DNA from 2 places in the Pseudomonas sp. H3_E07 genome. Region 1 is predicted to be linked to the other one. Evidence: predicted binding sites of a transcription regulator. Region 1 holds the regulator's gene; the other holds the start of a gene.

Evidence for each region. Region 1 encodes FliA, which starts transcription of late flagellar genes. Its sites were predicted from a motif close to CTAAAGTTTNNNNNNNNNNNGCCGNTAA; they were not measured.
Region 2: AB4O08_RS13425 (methyl-accepting chemotaxis protein) is a predicted target of FliA. The motif match lies at 4,075-4,102, and genes of this name have one in related genera.

Annotation. Positions count from the first base shown of each region.
Region 1 covers NZ_CP162795.1:4,536,694-4,546,289, forward strand. The annotation lists gene flhA (flagellar biosynthesis protein FlhA) at 1-2,058, shown strand, start outside; gene flhF (flagellar biosynthesis protein FlhF) at 2,071-3,387, shown strand; gene fleN (flagellar synthesis regulator FleN) at 3,494-4,327, shown strand; gene fliA (RNA polymerase sigma factor FliA) at 4,324-5,064, shown strand; gene AB4O08_RS20880 (chemotaxis response regulator CheY) at 5,233-5,607, shown strand; gene AB4O08_RS20885 (protein phosphatase CheZ) at 5,626-6,414, shown strand; gene AB4O08_RS20890 (chemotaxis protein CheA) at 6,426-8,633, shown strand; gene AB4O08_RS20895 (protein-glutamate methylesterase/protein-glutamine glutaminase) at 8,682-9,596, shown strand, end outside.
Region 2 covers NZ_CP162795.1:2,969,990-2,976,842, reverse strand. The annotation lists gene AB4O08_RS13440 (YifB family Mg chelatase-like AAA ATPase) at 1-389, shown strand, start outside; partial or broken gene AB4O08_RS13435 (TetR/AcrR family transcriptional regulator) at 386-969, opposite strand; gene AB4O08_RS13430 (ABC transporter six-transmembrane domain-containing protein) at 1,081-1,995, shown strand; gene AB4O08_RS13425 (methyl-accepting chemotaxis protein) at 1,999-3,975, opposite strand; gene AB4O08_RS13420 (LysR substrate-binding domain-containing protein) at 4,153-5,073, opposite strand; gene AB4O08_RS13415 (NorM family multidrug efflux MATE transporter) at 5,223-6,626, shown strand; gene AB4O08_RS13410 (putative bifunctional diguanylate cyclase/phosphodiesterase) at 6,693-6,853, opposite strand, start outside.

The DNA of each region.
Region 1 (9,596 bases):
CCGTTGTTGTTGCTGGTGATGCTGGCAATGATGATGTTGCCGATGCCGCCGTTCCTGCTGGACGTGTTCTTCACCTTCAACATTGCCCTTTCCGTCGTGGTACTGCTGGTCTGCGTGTACGCCCTGCGGCCCTTGGATTTCGCCGTATTCCCGACCATTCTGCTGGTGGCGACCCTGCTGCGACTGGCGCTCAACGTCGCGTCCACCCGTGTGGTCATGCTCCACGGTCAGGACGGTCACGCTGCCGCCGGTAAGGTGATCCAGGCCTTCGGTGAGGTGGTGATCGGCGGTAACTACGTGGTCGGTATCGTGGTGTTCGCGATCCTGATGATCATCAACTTCGTGGTAGTAACCAAGGGCGCCGGGCGGATTTCCGAGGTGAGCGCGCGTTTTACCCTCGATGCGATGCCCGGCAAGCAGATGGCGATCGACGCTGACCTCAACGCCGGACTGATCGACCAGAACCAAGCCAAGTCGCGCCGCCTGGAAGTGGCCCAGGAAGCCGAGTTCTACGGTTCCATGGACGGTGCCAGCAAGTTCGTGCGCGGTGATGCCATCGCCGGCCTGCTGATTCTGTTCATCAACCTCATCGGCGGTATGGCCGTGGGTATCTTCCAGCACGGCATGACCTTCGGCGATGCGGGCAAGGTGTACGCCCTGCTGACCATCGGTGACGGTTTAGTGGCGCAATTGCCATCACTGTTGTTATCTACAGCTGCGGCGATCATGGTGACTCGTGCTTCGGGCTCCGAAGACATGGGCAAGCAGATCAGCCGGCAGATGTTTGCCTCGCCCAAGGCCTTGGCCGTGGCGGCGGGCATCATGGCGATCATGGGTATTGTACCGGGCATGCCCCACGTGTCGTTCCTGAGCATGGCAGCCATGGCGGCTGGCGGTGCTTACCTGTTCTGGAAAAAGCAGAATGCGGTCAAGGTCCAGGCCCAGCAAGAGATCGCGCGCCAACAGGAACTGCTGCCTTCCCCGGCCCGCGCTCAGGAAACCAAGGAGCTGGGCTGGGATGACGTGACCCCGATCGACATGATCGGCCTGGAAGTCGGCTACCGCCTGATCCCGCTGGTGGACCGCAACCAGGGCGGCCAATTGCTCGCGCGGATCAAGGGCGTGCGCAAGAAGCTGTCCCAGGACCTGGGCTTTTTGATGCCCACCGTGCACATCCGCGACAACCTCGACCTGGCTCCGAGTGCCTATCGCCTGACCCTCATGGGCGTGATCTTGGCCGAAGCCGAGATCTACCCAGACCGCGAACTGGCGATCAACCCAGGGCAGGTGTTCGGCAGCCTCAACGGTATTACCGCCAAAGATCCGGCTTTTGGCCTGGACGCGGTGTGGATCGAAATCAGCCAGCGCAGCCAGGCACAATCCCTCGGCTACACCGTGGTGGACGCCAGCACCGTGGTCGCCACCCACCTCAACCAGATCCTGTACAAGCACTCCCATGAGCTGATTGGCCATGAGGAAGTCCAGCAATTGATGGGTTTGCTGGCCAAAGCGTCGCCGAAACTGGCCGAAGAGCTGGTGCCGGGTGTGCTGTCGCTGTCGCAGTTGCTCAAGGTGTTGCAGGCATTGCTGGCCGAACAGGTGCCGGTACGGGACATCCGCAGCATTGCCGAGGCCATCGCCAACAATGCCGCCAAGAGTCAAGATACTGCCGCCCTGGTGGCCGCGGTGCGCGTCGGATTGTCGCGTGCAATCGTCCAAAGCATTGTAGGGCTTGACTCCGAGCTGCCTGTGATCACCTTGGAACCAAGGTTGGAACAAATATTGCTCAATAGTATTCAGAAGGCAGGACAAGGCCAGGAAGAGGGCGTTCTGCTGGAGCCAAGCATGGCTGAGAAGCTGCAGCGTTCGTTGATCGACGCCGCACAGCGCCAGGAAATGCAGGGCCAACCGGTGATTCTGCTGGTGGCAGGCCCCGTCCGGGCGATGTTGTCGCGGTTTGGACGCCTGGCAGTACCGAATTTGCACGTTTTGGCTTATCAGGAAATTCCTGACAACAAGCAAGTGACTATCGTCGCGACAGTAGGCCCCAATGGCTGAGGGTAGTGGGTTATGCAAGTGAAGCGTTTTTTCGCCGCCGATATGCGTCAGGCCATGAAACTGGTTCGTGATGAGCTGGGCGCTGACGCCGCGATTATCGGAAACCGTCGTATTGCCGGCGGTGTCGAGCTGACGGCTGCCCTGGATTACACCCCCCAGGCCCTGGCGCCGCGTGTGCCGAACATGGAGCTCGAAGACGAGCTGCGCAAGACTGCTTCACGCATTGTCTCGGCCCAGGCGGAACTGAGCATGCGCGGCGACAGCGATGCCACCACTAATCGCCAGTTGTTCGCCGGCCTGCCGCTGACCGCTTCCGAGCCGCTGGTCGAGCCGACCTTCAAAGAACCGCCACGTCCTGCTGCGCCTGCTCCGGCGCCTGCGGTTGACCAGCGGGTGTTCGACTCGATGCGCTTTGAACTCAATGGCCTGCGTGAGCTGCTGGAAGTGCAGCTTGGCTCGTTGGCCTGGAACCAGCTGCAAGGCAGCAAGCCGCAACAGGCCAACCTGTGGCGGCGCCTGCAACGTATCGGCTTGTCCGGCCCGTTGTCCCGCGACCTGCTGGCCTTGACCACCGAAATCGAAGAGCCTCGCCAGGCTTGGCGCATGTTGCTGGCCCACCTGGCACGGATGATCGTTACCCCGGAAATCGAACCATTGGAAGAGGGCGGTGTGATCGCCATGGTCGGCCCTGCCGGCATGGGCAAGACCACCACCCTGGCCAAGCTGGCGGCCCGTTACGTACTCAAATACGGCGCACAGAATATCGCGCTGGTGAGCATGGACAGCTACCGTATTGGTGCCCAGGAGCAGCTCAAGACGCTGGGCCGTATTCTCAATGTATCGGTGACTCACGTCGACCCGGGCCAGTCCCTGGCCAACGCCCTCGACCCGCTGCTGCGCAAACGCGTGGTATTGATCGATACCGCCGGCCTGCAAGCCAGCGACCCGGCATTGCGCATGCAGCTTGAAAGCCTGGCCGGACGTGGCATCAAATCGAAAAACTACCTGGTGCTTGCAACCACCAGCCAGAAACAGGTTCTTACCGCTGCGTATCACAGCTACAAACGCTGCGGCCTGGCCGGTTGCATCCTCACCAAGCTCGACGAAACCGCGAGCCTGGGCGAGGTGTTGAGCCTGGCCATCAGTCATGAATTGCCGGTCGCTTACCTGACCGACGGGCCGCGGATCCCGGATGATCTGCATCTGCCGCGCCGTCATCAGTTGGTCAGCCGTGCAGTCAGCGTGCAAATGCAAGAAGAGCCTAGCGAGGAAGCGATGGCTGATATGTTCGCCGACCTTTATCACAACCCGGCAAAACGGGTCGGTTGAGGGCAGGATGAACACCGTGAAATGTATCTACATCGATGGTCTGCAAGCGATTCACGCGGCCAAGCCATGTAGCCTGCGTCTAAGCAAGACAAGGTAAAGAAATAAAATGGGCAGCATGCATCCCGTACAGGTGATCGCGGTGACCGGCGGCAAAGGTGGCGTCGGGAAAACTAACGTGTCAGTGAATTTGTCCCTGGCCCTGGCAGAGCTTGGCCGTCGCGTCATGCTGTTGGATGCTGACCTGGGCCTGGCGAACGTCGACGTTCTGCTGGGGCTGACGCCCAAACATACCCTTGCCGATGTGATCGAGGGCCGCTGCGAGCTGCGCGATGTGCTGCTGCAGGGCCCCGGTGGCATCCGCATCGTGCCGGCTGCCTCGGGCACCCAGAGCATGGTGCACCTGAGCCCGGCGCAGCATGCCGGCCTCATCCAGGCGTTCAGTGATATCGGCGATAACCTCGACGTGCTGGTGATTGACACCGCCGCCGGGATCGGCGAGTCCGTGGTCAGCTTCGTGCGCGCCGCGCAGGAAGTGTTGCTGGTGGTCTGCGACGAACCCACCTCGATCACCGACGCCTACGCCCTGATCAAACTGCTTAACCGTGACTACGGCATGAACCGCTTCCGCGTCTTGGCCAACATGGCCCAGAGCCCGCAGGAAGGGCGCAACCTGTTCGCCAAGTTGACCAAGGTCACGGATCGTTTCCTCGATGTCGCCTTACAATACGTCGGCGCAGTGCCCTACGACGAGTGTGTGCGCAAGGCTGTGCAAAAGCAGCGTGCAGTCTACGAAGCGTTCCCTCGTTCCAAGTGCGCATTGGCGTTCAAGGCTATTGCCCAGAAGGTCGATACCTGGCCGTTGCCCGCCAACCCACGGGGGCATCTGGAGTTTTTCGTCGAGCGATTGGTGCATCAGACGAGCGCAGGACCCGTGCTATGACAGCGACTGGCTACAACGCTTACAAGAGGTCTGCCCGTGACAGTCAGGGCGAGTTGATCGAGCGCTACGCGCCCTTGGTCAAGCGCATTGCCTACCACCTGCTGGCACGCCTGCCGGCCAGCGTCCAGGTCGAAGACCTGATCCAGGCGGGCATGATCGGCCTGCTCGAAGTGTCGACCAAATATGACGCGAGCAAGGGCGCGAGTTTCGAGACGTATGCGGGGATCCGTATCCGTGGTGCGATGCTTGATGAGGTGCGTAAAGGTGACTGGGCGCCGCGTTCGGTGCATCGCAATACGCGCATGGTCAGTGACGCAATTCGCGCAATTGAAGCAAAAACCGGTCGCGACGCTAAAGATCACGAAGTTGCGGCCGAACTCCAATTGAGTCTCGACGATTACTACGGGATTTTGAACGATACCTTGGGCAGCCGCCTGTTCAGTTTCGACGACCTGTTGCAGGACGGCGAACACGAAGGGCTGCACGAGGACGGCGCGAGCGCTCATATGGAGCCATCGCGTGACCTGGAAGATGAGCGTTTCCAGGGGGCGTTGGCGGACGCGATTGCCAATTTGCCGGAGCGTGAGCGACTGGTGTTGGCGTTGTACTACGACGAAGAGCTGAACCTCAAGGAAATCGGTGAGGTCCTGGGGGTCAGCGAGTCGCGGGTCAGCCAGTTGCACAGCCAGTGCGCAGCCCGCTTGCGGGGGCGTTTGGGAGAGTGGCGAGCGCGCTGACAGGCAGTGTGGGGACACTGCAGACGAGACCGTGAGGGCGACCAGCCTTCGCGGGTTCGACCCGTGGTGCCCTCGGCAGTCCTTTTTGTGTAATGCCTGTTGATTGAAATGGCGCGTCCAGGTGCTGGGCGCGTTTAAGACTGCTTGGAGGTCGAATTGGACAAGAACATGAAAATCCTCATCGTTGATGACTTCTCAACGATGCGGCGGATCATAAAAAACCTGTTGCGTGACCTTGGGTTCACTAACACGGTCGAGGCGGATGACGGCATTACGGCCATTCCGATCCTCAACAGCGGGAGCATCGACTTTCTGGTAACGGACTGGAACATGCCGGGCATGACCGGTATCGACTTGCTGCGCCACGTACGTGCTGACGAAAAGCTGCGCGGCCTGCCTGTGCTGATGGTGACCGCCGAAGCCAAGCGTGAGCAGATCATCGAAGCCGCCCAAGCTGGGGTAAACGGTTACGTGGTCAAGCCATTCACTGCATTGGCCTTGAAAGAGAAGATTGAAAAAATCTTCGACCGCATCGGTCATTGATGCTGCCACGGGGGAGCTATGGAGCATAAAGAATCATCGCAGGCCGACTTCGAGTCGACCCTGAAAAAGCATGCTCACCAGTTGGTCGAAAGCCTTGAAAAAGGTCAGTTCGGCGACGCGGTGCAGTTGATCCATGAGCTCAACCAGACCCGTGATCGCGGCCTGTACCAGGAAGTGGGCAAGCTCACACGCGAGCTGCACAGTGCGATCGTCAATTTCCAGATTGACCCACACATGCCCCAGGCTGAGGAAATCTCGCAGATCACTGATGCCACCGAACGCCTGTCCTATGTGGTCAGGCTGACTGAGGCAGCGGCCAACCGCACCATGGACCTGGTGGAAAACGCCACGCCTCTGGTCAACGGTATGGCCAACGAAGCCCAGGCCCTGAGCAACGACTGGGGCCGTTTCATGCGCCGCGAAGTCGGCGCTGAAGAGTTTCGTGAGTTGGCGCGTCGGGTCGAAGGGTTCTTGTCACGCAGCGAGCAGGAAAACCGCACGGTTTCCAGCAACCTCAACGACATTCTGCTCGCCCAGGATTACCAGGACCTCACCGGTCAGGTGATCAAGCGTGTGACCCAGTTGGTCACCGAAGTGGAAAGCAACTTGCTCAAATTGGTGCTTATGGCAGGCCAGGTTGACCGTTTTGCCGGCATTGAACATGACCGCGAAGCGATCCTCTCGGAAAAAGATCCAAAAAAACATCTCGCCAAGGGTGAAGGTCCGCAGATTCATGCCGATAAACGTGAAGACGTTGTATCGGGTCAAGATGATGTTGATGACCTGTTATCCAGTTTAGGCTTCTAAGGAGCACCCACATGAGCTTCGGCGCCGATGAAGAAATCCTTCAGGATTTCCTTGTAGAGGCCGGCGAAATTTTAGAGCAGTTGTCCGAGCAACTGGTCGAGCTGGAAAGCCGACCGGATGATGCGAACCTGCTCAATGCAATTTTTCGCGGTTTTCACACTGTAAAAGGGGGCGCCGGCTTCCTCCAGCTCCATGAGCTGGTGGAATGCTGCCACATTGCCGAGAACGTGTTCGACATCCTGCGCAAGGGTGAGCGTCACGTTGATTCGGAATTGATGGACGTGATTCTCGAAGCACTGGATGCGGTCAACGGCATGTTCAGCGAAGTCCGCGAACGTGCCCCGATCACCGCGGCCACTCCGGAACTGTTGGCTGCGCTGGCACGTTATGCGGAGCCCGCCGACCTGTCGGCTGCGCCGGTAGCAGAAGCAGCACCCGAGCCAGTGGCTGAGGCCGAGCCGGATGTGACCGACAGCGAATTCGAGCAGTTGCTTAACTCCCTCAGTGCCGTGAAGGCCGAGGCAGAAGCACCGGCTGCGGCTGTTGCCGCGCCAACCAGCGAAGACATCACTGACGCTGAGTTCGAATCCCTGCTTGACCAGTTGCATGGCAAAGGCCAGTTCGCGGCCGACGCCGTGACACCTGCCGCTGTGTCGGAAGCGCCGGCAGCACCGACCGCCAATGCCAACACCGATATCACCGACGACGAATTCGAAGCGTTGCTCGACCAACTGCACGGCAAGGGCACCTTCGTGGCCGACGCCTTGCCGGAAGTCGCCGCCACGGCCGCAGCGCCTGCCGCGGCCAGTGCAGCACCGGCCGGCGACGGCCTGATCTCCGATCATGAGTTCGAATCGCTGCTGGACGAACTGCACGGCAAGGGCAAGTTCAGCGAAGTGGCCCCAGCGGCGACGGTTGCCACGGCTGCTCCGGTTGCCGCCAAAGCTGCAGCGCCTGCCCCTGCACCAGCGGCCAAACCTGCGCCGGCTGCCGCACCAGCTCCGGCACGTGCCGCCGCCGCACCGGTTGCCGATAAACCCGCCAGTGAAGCCGAAACCACCGTGCGCGTTGATACCGCACGCCTGGACGACATCATGAACATGGTCGGCGAACTGGTACTGGTGCGTAACCGCCTGGTGCGCCTGGGCCTGAGCAGCGGCGATGAAGCCATGCAAAAGGCCGTGTCGAACCTCGACGTGGTGACCGCCGACCTGCAGACCGCCGTGATGAAAACCCGGATGCAGCCGATCAAGAAAGTCTTCGGCCGCTTCCCGCGCCTGGTTCGTGACCTGGCACGCCAGTTGAAGAAAGAAATCAACCTAGAACTGGTGGGTGAAGAAACCGACCTCGACAAGAACCTTGTCGAGGCCCTGGCCGACCCGCTGGTCCACTTGGTGCGCAACGCTGTCGACCACGGTGTGGAAACCCCGGAAGAACGCGAAGCCTCGGGCAAGTCCCGCAACGGCAAAGTGATCCTGGCGGCGGAGCAAGAGGGCGACCACATCCTGTTGTCGATCACTGACGACGGCAAGGGCATGGACCCGGCGATATTGCGCAATATCGCGGTCAAGCGTGGCGTGATGGACAAGGACGCCGCCGACCGCCTGACCGATAGCGAGTGCTACAACCTGATCTTCGCCCCGGGCTTCTCGACCAAGACCGAGATTTCCGACGTGTCCGGCCGTGGCGTCGGCATGGACGTGGTGAAGACCAAGATCAGCCAGCTCAACGGCTCGATCAACATCTACTCGACCAAGGGCCAGGGCTCGAAGATCGTCATCAAGGTGCCGTTGACCTTGGCGATCATGCCGACCCTGATGGTGATGCTGGGCAACCAGGCCTTCGCTTTCCCGCTGGTCAACGTCAACGAGATCTTCCACCTCGACCTGTCGCGCACCAATGTGGTGGACGGCCAGGAAGTGGTGATCGTGCGCGACAAGGCATTGCCACTGTTCTACCTCAAGCGCTGGCTGGTGGCATCGGCCAAGCATGAAGAGCAGCGCGAAGGCCATGTGGTGATTCTTTCGGTGGGCACCCAGCGCATCGGCTTCGTGGTCGATCAACTGGTGGGCCAGGAAGAAGTGGTCATCAAGCCTTTGGGCAAAATGCTGCAGGGAACCCCGGGCATGTCGGGTGCGACCATTACCGGTGACGGCCGGATCGCGCTGATTCTCGATGTTCCGAGCATGCTCAAGCGTTACGCCGCTCGGCGTATTTGATTCTGGTGGGGCAGGGCGGTAGTGCCCGCCCCGCCTAACGGAGTGTTTATGGCAGTCAAGGTCCTGGTGGTGGACGATTCGGGTTTCTTCCGTCGCCGCGTCTCGGAAATTCTTTCCGCCGATCCAAGCATCCAGGTGGTCGGTACGGCCACCAACGGCAAAGAGGCGATTGATCAAGCCATTGCGTTGAAACCGGACGTGATCACCATGGACTACGAGATGCCGATGATGGATGGCATCACGGCAGTCCGGCACATCATGCAACGTTGCCCGACCCCGGTGTTGATGTTCTCCTCGCTGACTCACGAAGGCGCCCGGGTCACCCTGGATGCGCTGGACGCCGGCGCGGTGGATTTTCTGCCGAAGAATTTCGAAGACATCTCGCGCAACCCCGAGAAGGTCAAGCAGATGCTGTGCGAGAAGGTGCACAGCATTTCGCGCAGTAACCGTCGTAGCCTGTTCAGTGCGCCTGCGCCAGCACCCGTTGCTGCGCCTGCTGCTCCCACCAGTTCTTCGTATAGTCGCCCGGCGCCTGCGCCGGTTGCACGGCCTGCGGCGCCGCCGGTACGTACGGCTGCACCTGCGGCGGCGTATTCGCCTGCACCCAAGCGCAAAGCCTATAAGCTGGTCGCCATCGGTACGTCCACGGGCGGCCCGGTTGCCCTGCAACGCGTATTGACCCAGTTGCCGGCCAACTTCCCGGCGCCGATCGTGCTGATCCAGCACATGCCCGCTGCGTTCACCAAGGCCTTTGCCGAGCGCCTGGACAAACTGTGCCGCATCAGCGTCAAGGAAGCCGAGGATGGCGACATCCTGCGTCCGGGTCTGGCGCTGCTGGCGCCGGGTGGCAAGCAGATGATGGTGGACGGCCGTGGCGCGATCAAAATCCTGCCGGGTGACGAGCGCCTGAACTACAAGCCATGCGTGGATATCACCTTCGGATCGGCGGCCAAGTCCTACGGC
Region 2 (6,853 bases), 1.6 Mb from region 1:
GCAACAAGCTCTCCGGGCCGCTGCTGGACCGCATCGACTTGCACCTCACTGTGGCGCGAGAAACCACTGCGTTGAATCCTACCCAGCAGGCAGGCGATAACACAGCCGAGGCGTCGGCACGGGTCGCCCAGGCCCGCGATCGCCAACAGCAACGCCAAGGCTGTGCGAATGCTTTCCTTGATCTGCCGGAGCTACGCAAGCACTGCAAGCTGGCGAAGGTCGACGAATGCTGGCTGGAAAACGCCTGTGAACGGCTGACGCTTTCCCTGCGCGCAGCCCATCGACTGCTCAAAGTGGCACGCACCCTAGCCGACCTTGAGCACACCGATAGCATCAACCGGGCGCATCTGGCGGAAGCGTTGCAGTATCGGCCCGCGGCTGTTGGCTAGGGTGACTGTGGAAAGTCCAGCAGCAACCGCGCCACTTCCATCACTTCATCCAAGGCCGCTTCGGCCGACTCCGTGGAGGGCTGGAGCATCAGGTCGTCGGCGTAGCCCATCGCCACTGCAAAGATTTGGCGGGCAGCGCGTTGTGGCGAGTCACAACGCAGGACATTGGCAGCGACACCTCGCTCGATCACTTCGGCGAGCATGCCTTGCCATTGAGCATTGATCACCAGGTAAGCCTGGGCCATTTGCGGGTCTTGCATCGCTTCGTCCCAGGCATCCAGCCACAGCGCCCAGCCTGCATCGGCGGTGCTCGGAAGGCAGTCACGCAAAAAACCCACAAAGGCATCCAGCGGGGGGCTTCTGCCAGAGGCGCCCGTACTTCGTCCAACTGCTCATTGGCAAACCGCACGAAGGCTTCGCGGCGCAGCTCCTTCCAATCACTGAAGTAGTGATAAACGTGGCTACGGGACAGCCCGGCATGTTCGGCCAGGTCGCGGGTGGACACATCGGCAAACCCCTTGCTGCGAAACAACTCCAGGGCGGCGGCGATGATCTGGTCTTTACGGTCGATACGCGACATGGCAATTCCTTTCGGCACCGGCAGATAAGCGGCGCTTGCTTTTTGAGCGATCGCTCAAGGATACTTGAGCAGTCGCTCAATAATAGCGTCTATCATCCCTTTGGTGCATCCATGACATCCGTCACGCCTCAAATCCTGATCGAAGAAAGCAAGAAAATCGGCCAGCAATCCGCCGGCCAGACCCTCAAAGCGATCGCCAAAGCCTATCCCGGCAAGCTGTTCGGCACGCTGTCATTGGTTGCATTGGAAAATGCCCTGCTGCTGGCATACCCGTTGTTTGCCGGGTTTGCGGTGGATGCAATCATTCGGGGCGATGCCAGCAACGCTCTGTTCTACGCCGCCGTGGTCCTGGCGTTCTGGGTCGTCGGCGCGGCACGCCGGGCGCTGGACACCCGAACCTTCACCCGGATCTACGCCGACCTGGCGGTGCCGGTGATTCTGAACCAGCGCCTGCAGAATCACAGCACCTCCAAGTCAGCGGCACGGGTGGTGCTCGCACGAGAGTTCGTCGACTTCTTTGAGAAACACGTGCCGATCATCGCCACGGCGCTGGTATCGATTATTGGTGCGGCGGTGATGCTGATCGTGATCGAGCCCTGGGTCGGTCTCGCGTGCCTGGGCGCACTGGTGCTGTGTATCACGCTGTTGCCGCGCTTTGCCCAACGTAACCAAGCGCTGCATGAGCGCCTGAATAATCGCTTGGAAAAGGAAATCGGCCTGGTGGAAAAAGTCGGTGCGCCGACCCTGCGACGCCACTACCAGGTGCTGTCTCGCCTGCGGATCTGGCTGTCAGACCGCGAGGCCGCTGCGTACCTGTTTCTCGGCACACTGGCTGCCTTGCTCTTCGTGGTCGCCATCAGCCAGTTGGCCTTGTCCCCCGCAGTCAAGGCCGGTCATGTGTATGCGGTCATGACCTACCTGTGGACCTTCGTCACCAGCATGGACGAAGCCCCTGGCATGGTCGACCAACTGGCGCGCCTCAAAGACATCGGCAAGCGCGTGGACCCAGGGCTGGGCGACCGCTAGGTCTCAACGAAACCGATCCACTTCATGCCGCAGGCCCGCCGCCAGGGTCTCCAGTTCCTTGGCCGTGATCGCCAGGTTCGACACCACCTCGCGCTGCTCGCTGTTGGCCAGCGCAATGCTCTGCAGGTTGCTGCTGAGCAAAGTCGCGGTGCTGCTCTGTTCCTGGGTGGCGGTGGTGATCGCAGCGAACTGCTGACCGGCCGAGCGGCTTTGCTCGTCGATACGCGCCAGGGCCGACGCCACATCGGCGTTGCGCGACAGGCCTTCCTGCATCAATACGTTGCCGCGCTCCATGGTGCTGATGGCGTTGCCGGTTTCCTGCTGGATGCTCTGGATCATCCCGGAAATTTCGTCGGTGGCCTCACGGGTACGCGACGCCAGGTTACGCACCTCATCAGCGACCACGGCAAACCCACGACCCTGCTCACCCGCCCGTGCGGCTTCGATGGCGGCGTTGAGTGCCAGCAGGTTGGTTTGTTCGGCGATCGAGGTGATCACGCCGACGATCCCGCCAATTTCCTGGGAACGCTGGCCCAGGGTGTTGATCACCGTAGCCGTGCTGTTGAGCGCGGCGGCGATGTGTTCCAGGGACGACGACGCTTCTTGCATCGAGTTGCGCCCGATACGGGTTTGCTGGGCGTTTTCCTGGGCGAGGCGTTCGGTGCTGCCCATGTTATCGGCGATGTTCAGCGACGTGGCGCTGAACTCTTCCACTGCACCAGCCATGCTAGTGATCTCACCGGACTGCTGCTCCATGCCCTCATAAGCACCACCGGATAACCCAGACAACGCCTGGGCACGGCTGTTGACCTCTTCGGCTGCCTTGCGGATATGCGAGACCATGGTCGACAGCGCTTCACCCATCTGGTTGAAGCTGCGCGCCAACTGGCCGATTTCGTCATGGCTGGACACATTCAGGCGTACGCTCAAGTCCCCCGCACCCAGGGCTTCGGCCTGGCGCACCAGGTCGCCCAACGGCGCCAACTTGCTACGCAGCAACCAGACCGTTGCGCCGACCGCCAGCAGCATGGCAAGCACGCTGCCGATCACCAGGCGGATGCCGACGTCCCAGGTCACCGAGCGAATCTCGGCCTTGGGCATGCTCGCGACAACTGCCCACGGCCCGCCGTCGAAGGGTACAGAGACGCTGTAGAATTCTTCGTTCTTGTCCGCCCAGAAGCGACCTTTGCCTGGTGTTTTGGCCAGGTCCAACATCACTGGAACCGCCTGGTCCAGCGCCTGCACGCCAGCCGGGGGCACCAGCCAGCGCTTCTGCTCGTCCAGCAGGGCCAGGGAGCCGGTCTGGCCGATACGGAAGCGCTTGAGATTCTCGAACTGGGCATTCTGCGCATCGGTGTAGTCAAAACCGATGAACAGCACGGCGATGACCTGGCCGCTGCTATCACGCACGGGGCTGTATTGGGTCATGTAGGAGCGGTCGAACAATACCGCCCGGCCGATGTAGGTCTGCCCGCTGAGCACACGCTGATAAGCCGGGCCTTGGCGATCCAGGACCGTACCGATGGCGCGGTTACCATCCTGTTTGGTCAACGACGTGCTGATGCGGATGAAGTCTTCGCCGCTGCGTACAAACACCGTGGCCACGCCGCCGGACATCTGCTTGAACTCATCCACATCCTCGAAGTTGTTGTTCAACACCTCGCTGCCCAGATACAGGCTCGGGGTCTGCACACCGGCCACGGTCACTGGTTGGTCTGCACGCACACTCAAACCGGCACCAAAACGCTTTTCGAACAGCCCGCTCAATCGCTGGGTACTCTCGCGCAAGGTGCCGTGGAAGGTGTTGAGTTGATCGGCAAGCAAGCGCGCCTCGCTGGCCAGGTGTTCCTCGCGGGTGGCGAGGTTGGCGGAGTCGAGGGAACGCAGAGCAAACACAGTACTGCCGCTGATGACGACAGCCAGAATCACGGCGAGTGCGAGGCCTAGCTGTGAGGCTATCCGAGCGCGAGGTTGAGTCATGAAGGCTCCTGGCCGAGGCCAGGATCATCCTGATCTCATAGCGTTGCTCGGCAAATTATCTGGTGGGAAACGTTGGTGCACGATTGTTCCAACACACCTTCTTCGGCTGGGCGAAGCAATACTTGAGCGAATCACAGGGGTATCACGCAAACGATTGCACGAACGCTCTGCAACCACTCAATCGAGACGTTCGACTGAAGGCAACGCCATCGCCTTGACCTCCGCCTGGAGAAACTCCGCCAAGCGCCGCAGCCGCTCACCGCCGGGGCGGGTCTTCGGCCACACCAGGTAATAACTTTCACCACTGGCTACGGCTGTTGGCCAGGGCAGGCTCAATCGGCCCTGGGCCACGTCTTCGGCCACCATCAGCAGGTCACCCATGGATACGCCGTAACCCCGCGCAGCGGCGATCATGCCCAGTTCGAGGGTATCGAACACCTGCCCGCCCTTGAGCGACACCTGGGATGACAAGCCCATGCGCTCCAGCCAGTTGCGCCAATCACGACGGTCAGGCGTGGGGTGCAGCAACTCGGCGGTGGCCAGGCGCTCGACATCCCAGGGTCCATCCTCCAGCAGGTTGGGGGCGCCCACCGGAATCAGCAATTCCGGGAATAGATAACTGGCCTCCCAATCCGCCGGAAAATGGCCGTAGCTCAGCAGCACGGCGCAGTCGAAGGGTTCCTGGTTGAAGTCCACCTCGTCCACACTCATCCAGGCGCTGGTCAGTTGCACCTCATTGCCGGGCTGCAACGCACGGAACCGGCTGAGCCGCGCCAACAGCCAGCGCATGGTCAGGGTGGACGGTGCCTTCATGCGCAGGATGTCGTCTTCGGCATTCAAGGTATGGCAGGCCCGCTCCAGCGCGGCGAAACCTTCGCGCACACCAGGCAACAACAGACGCGCCGCCTCGGTGAGCTGCAAGGTGCGGCCGCTGCGCTGGAACAAGCGGCAGGCGAAGTGCTCTTCCAATGTGCGGATGTGTCGGCTCACCGCACTTTGCGTAATAGACAGTTCCTCCGCCGCACGGGTGAAGGAATTGTGCCGCGATGCCGCCTCAAACGCGCGAAGGGCATAAAGGGGAGGAAGGCGACGTGACATTTGGCAAGCTCCTACAAGCAATTCCGTAACGTACCAGATTCATCAGGCATGAGTTTTAGTCATGTGAACGATCGCATTTATCCCTTTGTGCAATGCGCTGAGAGCGCCGAGAATCAACCCTCCCTCAACCCTTCGACTATTCGAGCGTGATGATCATGCAGCATCCGGCACGTACCGAACTCTGGGCCATTCTGCGGCTGTCAGGGCCGTTGATTGCCTCACAGTTGGCGCACATGCTGATGGTGCTGACCGACACCCTGATGATGGCGCGCCTGAGCCCCGAAGCCCTGGCCGGTGGCGGCCTGGGCGCGGCAAGCTATTCGTTCGTGTCGATTTTCTGCATCGGCGTGATTGCCGCCGTGGGCACCTTGGTGGCAATCCGTCACGGCGCGGGGGATATCGAAGGCGCCACCCGCCTGACCCAGGCCGGACTGTGGCTCGCCTGGCTGATGGCCTTGGCGGCCGGCTTGCTGTTGTGGAACCTCAAGCCGCTGCTGCTGCTGTTCGGCCAGACCGAGACCAACGTGCACTCGGCGGGGCAATTCCTGACGATCCTGCCGTTCGCCCTCCCGGGTTTCCTGAGCTTCATGGCCTTGCGCGGCTTCACCAGCGCGATTGGCAAGGCCCAGCCGGTGATGGTGATCAGCCTCGGTGGCGCGGTGGCCAACTACCTGCTCAACCATGCGTTGATCGAAGGCATGTTCGGCCTGCCGAAACTGGGCCTGATGGGCATCGGACTGGTCACGGCCGTCGTCGCCAATGGCATGGCGTTGGCGCTGATGTGGTACATCCACCGCAACCGTACCTATGCGGCGTACCCGTTGAGCACCGGCCTGCTGCGCCTCAATACCCAGTACCTGCGCGAGCTGTGGCGCCTGGGCCTGCCGATTGGCGGCACTTATGCGGTGGAAGTCGGGTTGTTCGCGTTTGCGGCGCTGTGCATGGGCACCATGGGCAGCACGCAGTTGGCGGCGCACCAGATCGCGCTGCAAATTGTCTCGGTGGCGTTCATGGTGCCGGCGGGGATGTCTTACGCGGTGACCATGCGTATCGGCCAACATTACGGCGCTGGGCAGTTGTTGCAGGCACGCCTGGCCGGGCGCGTCGGCATCGGATTTGGCGCAGCGGTGATGTTGGGATTTGCCGCCGTGCTGTGGCTTTATTCCGATCCTTTGATCGGATTGCTTATCGACCATAACGACCCGGCCTTCCATGACGTGATCGTCCTGGCCGTCAGCCTGCTCGCTGTCGCCGCCTGGTTCGAGCTGTTCGACGGTGTGCAAACCATCGCCATGGGCTGCATTCGCGGGCTCAAGGACGCCAAGACCACCTTCCTGATCGGCGCGGGTTGCTATTGGTTGATCGGGGCACCGTCGGCCTGGCTGATGGCCTTCACCCTGGGCTGGGGACCGACCGGCGTATGGTGGGGCTTGGCGCTGGGCCTGGCGTGCGCGGCAGTCAGCCTGACTTGGGCATTTGAAGCGAAGATGAAGCGCATGATTCGGCGAGAGCCTGAAACCTACAGCACGTTGCAAGCAGCTCAGCCGGATTGAAGGCTGTAATCGGTCAGTGTGGGAGCTGGCTTGCCTGCTCCCACAGTTGATTGGGTGGGCACCCAATCAACCCAGCAAGGCCTGCTGGCTTTTCCCGAAGGTCAGGTACTCCACAAGCTCCGCCAACGGCAGCGGCTTGCTGATCAGGTAACCCTGGGCCTGGTCGCAGCCAAACAAGCGCAACAGTGCAAGTTGCTCCGGCGTTTCCACGCCTTCGGCGACCACTT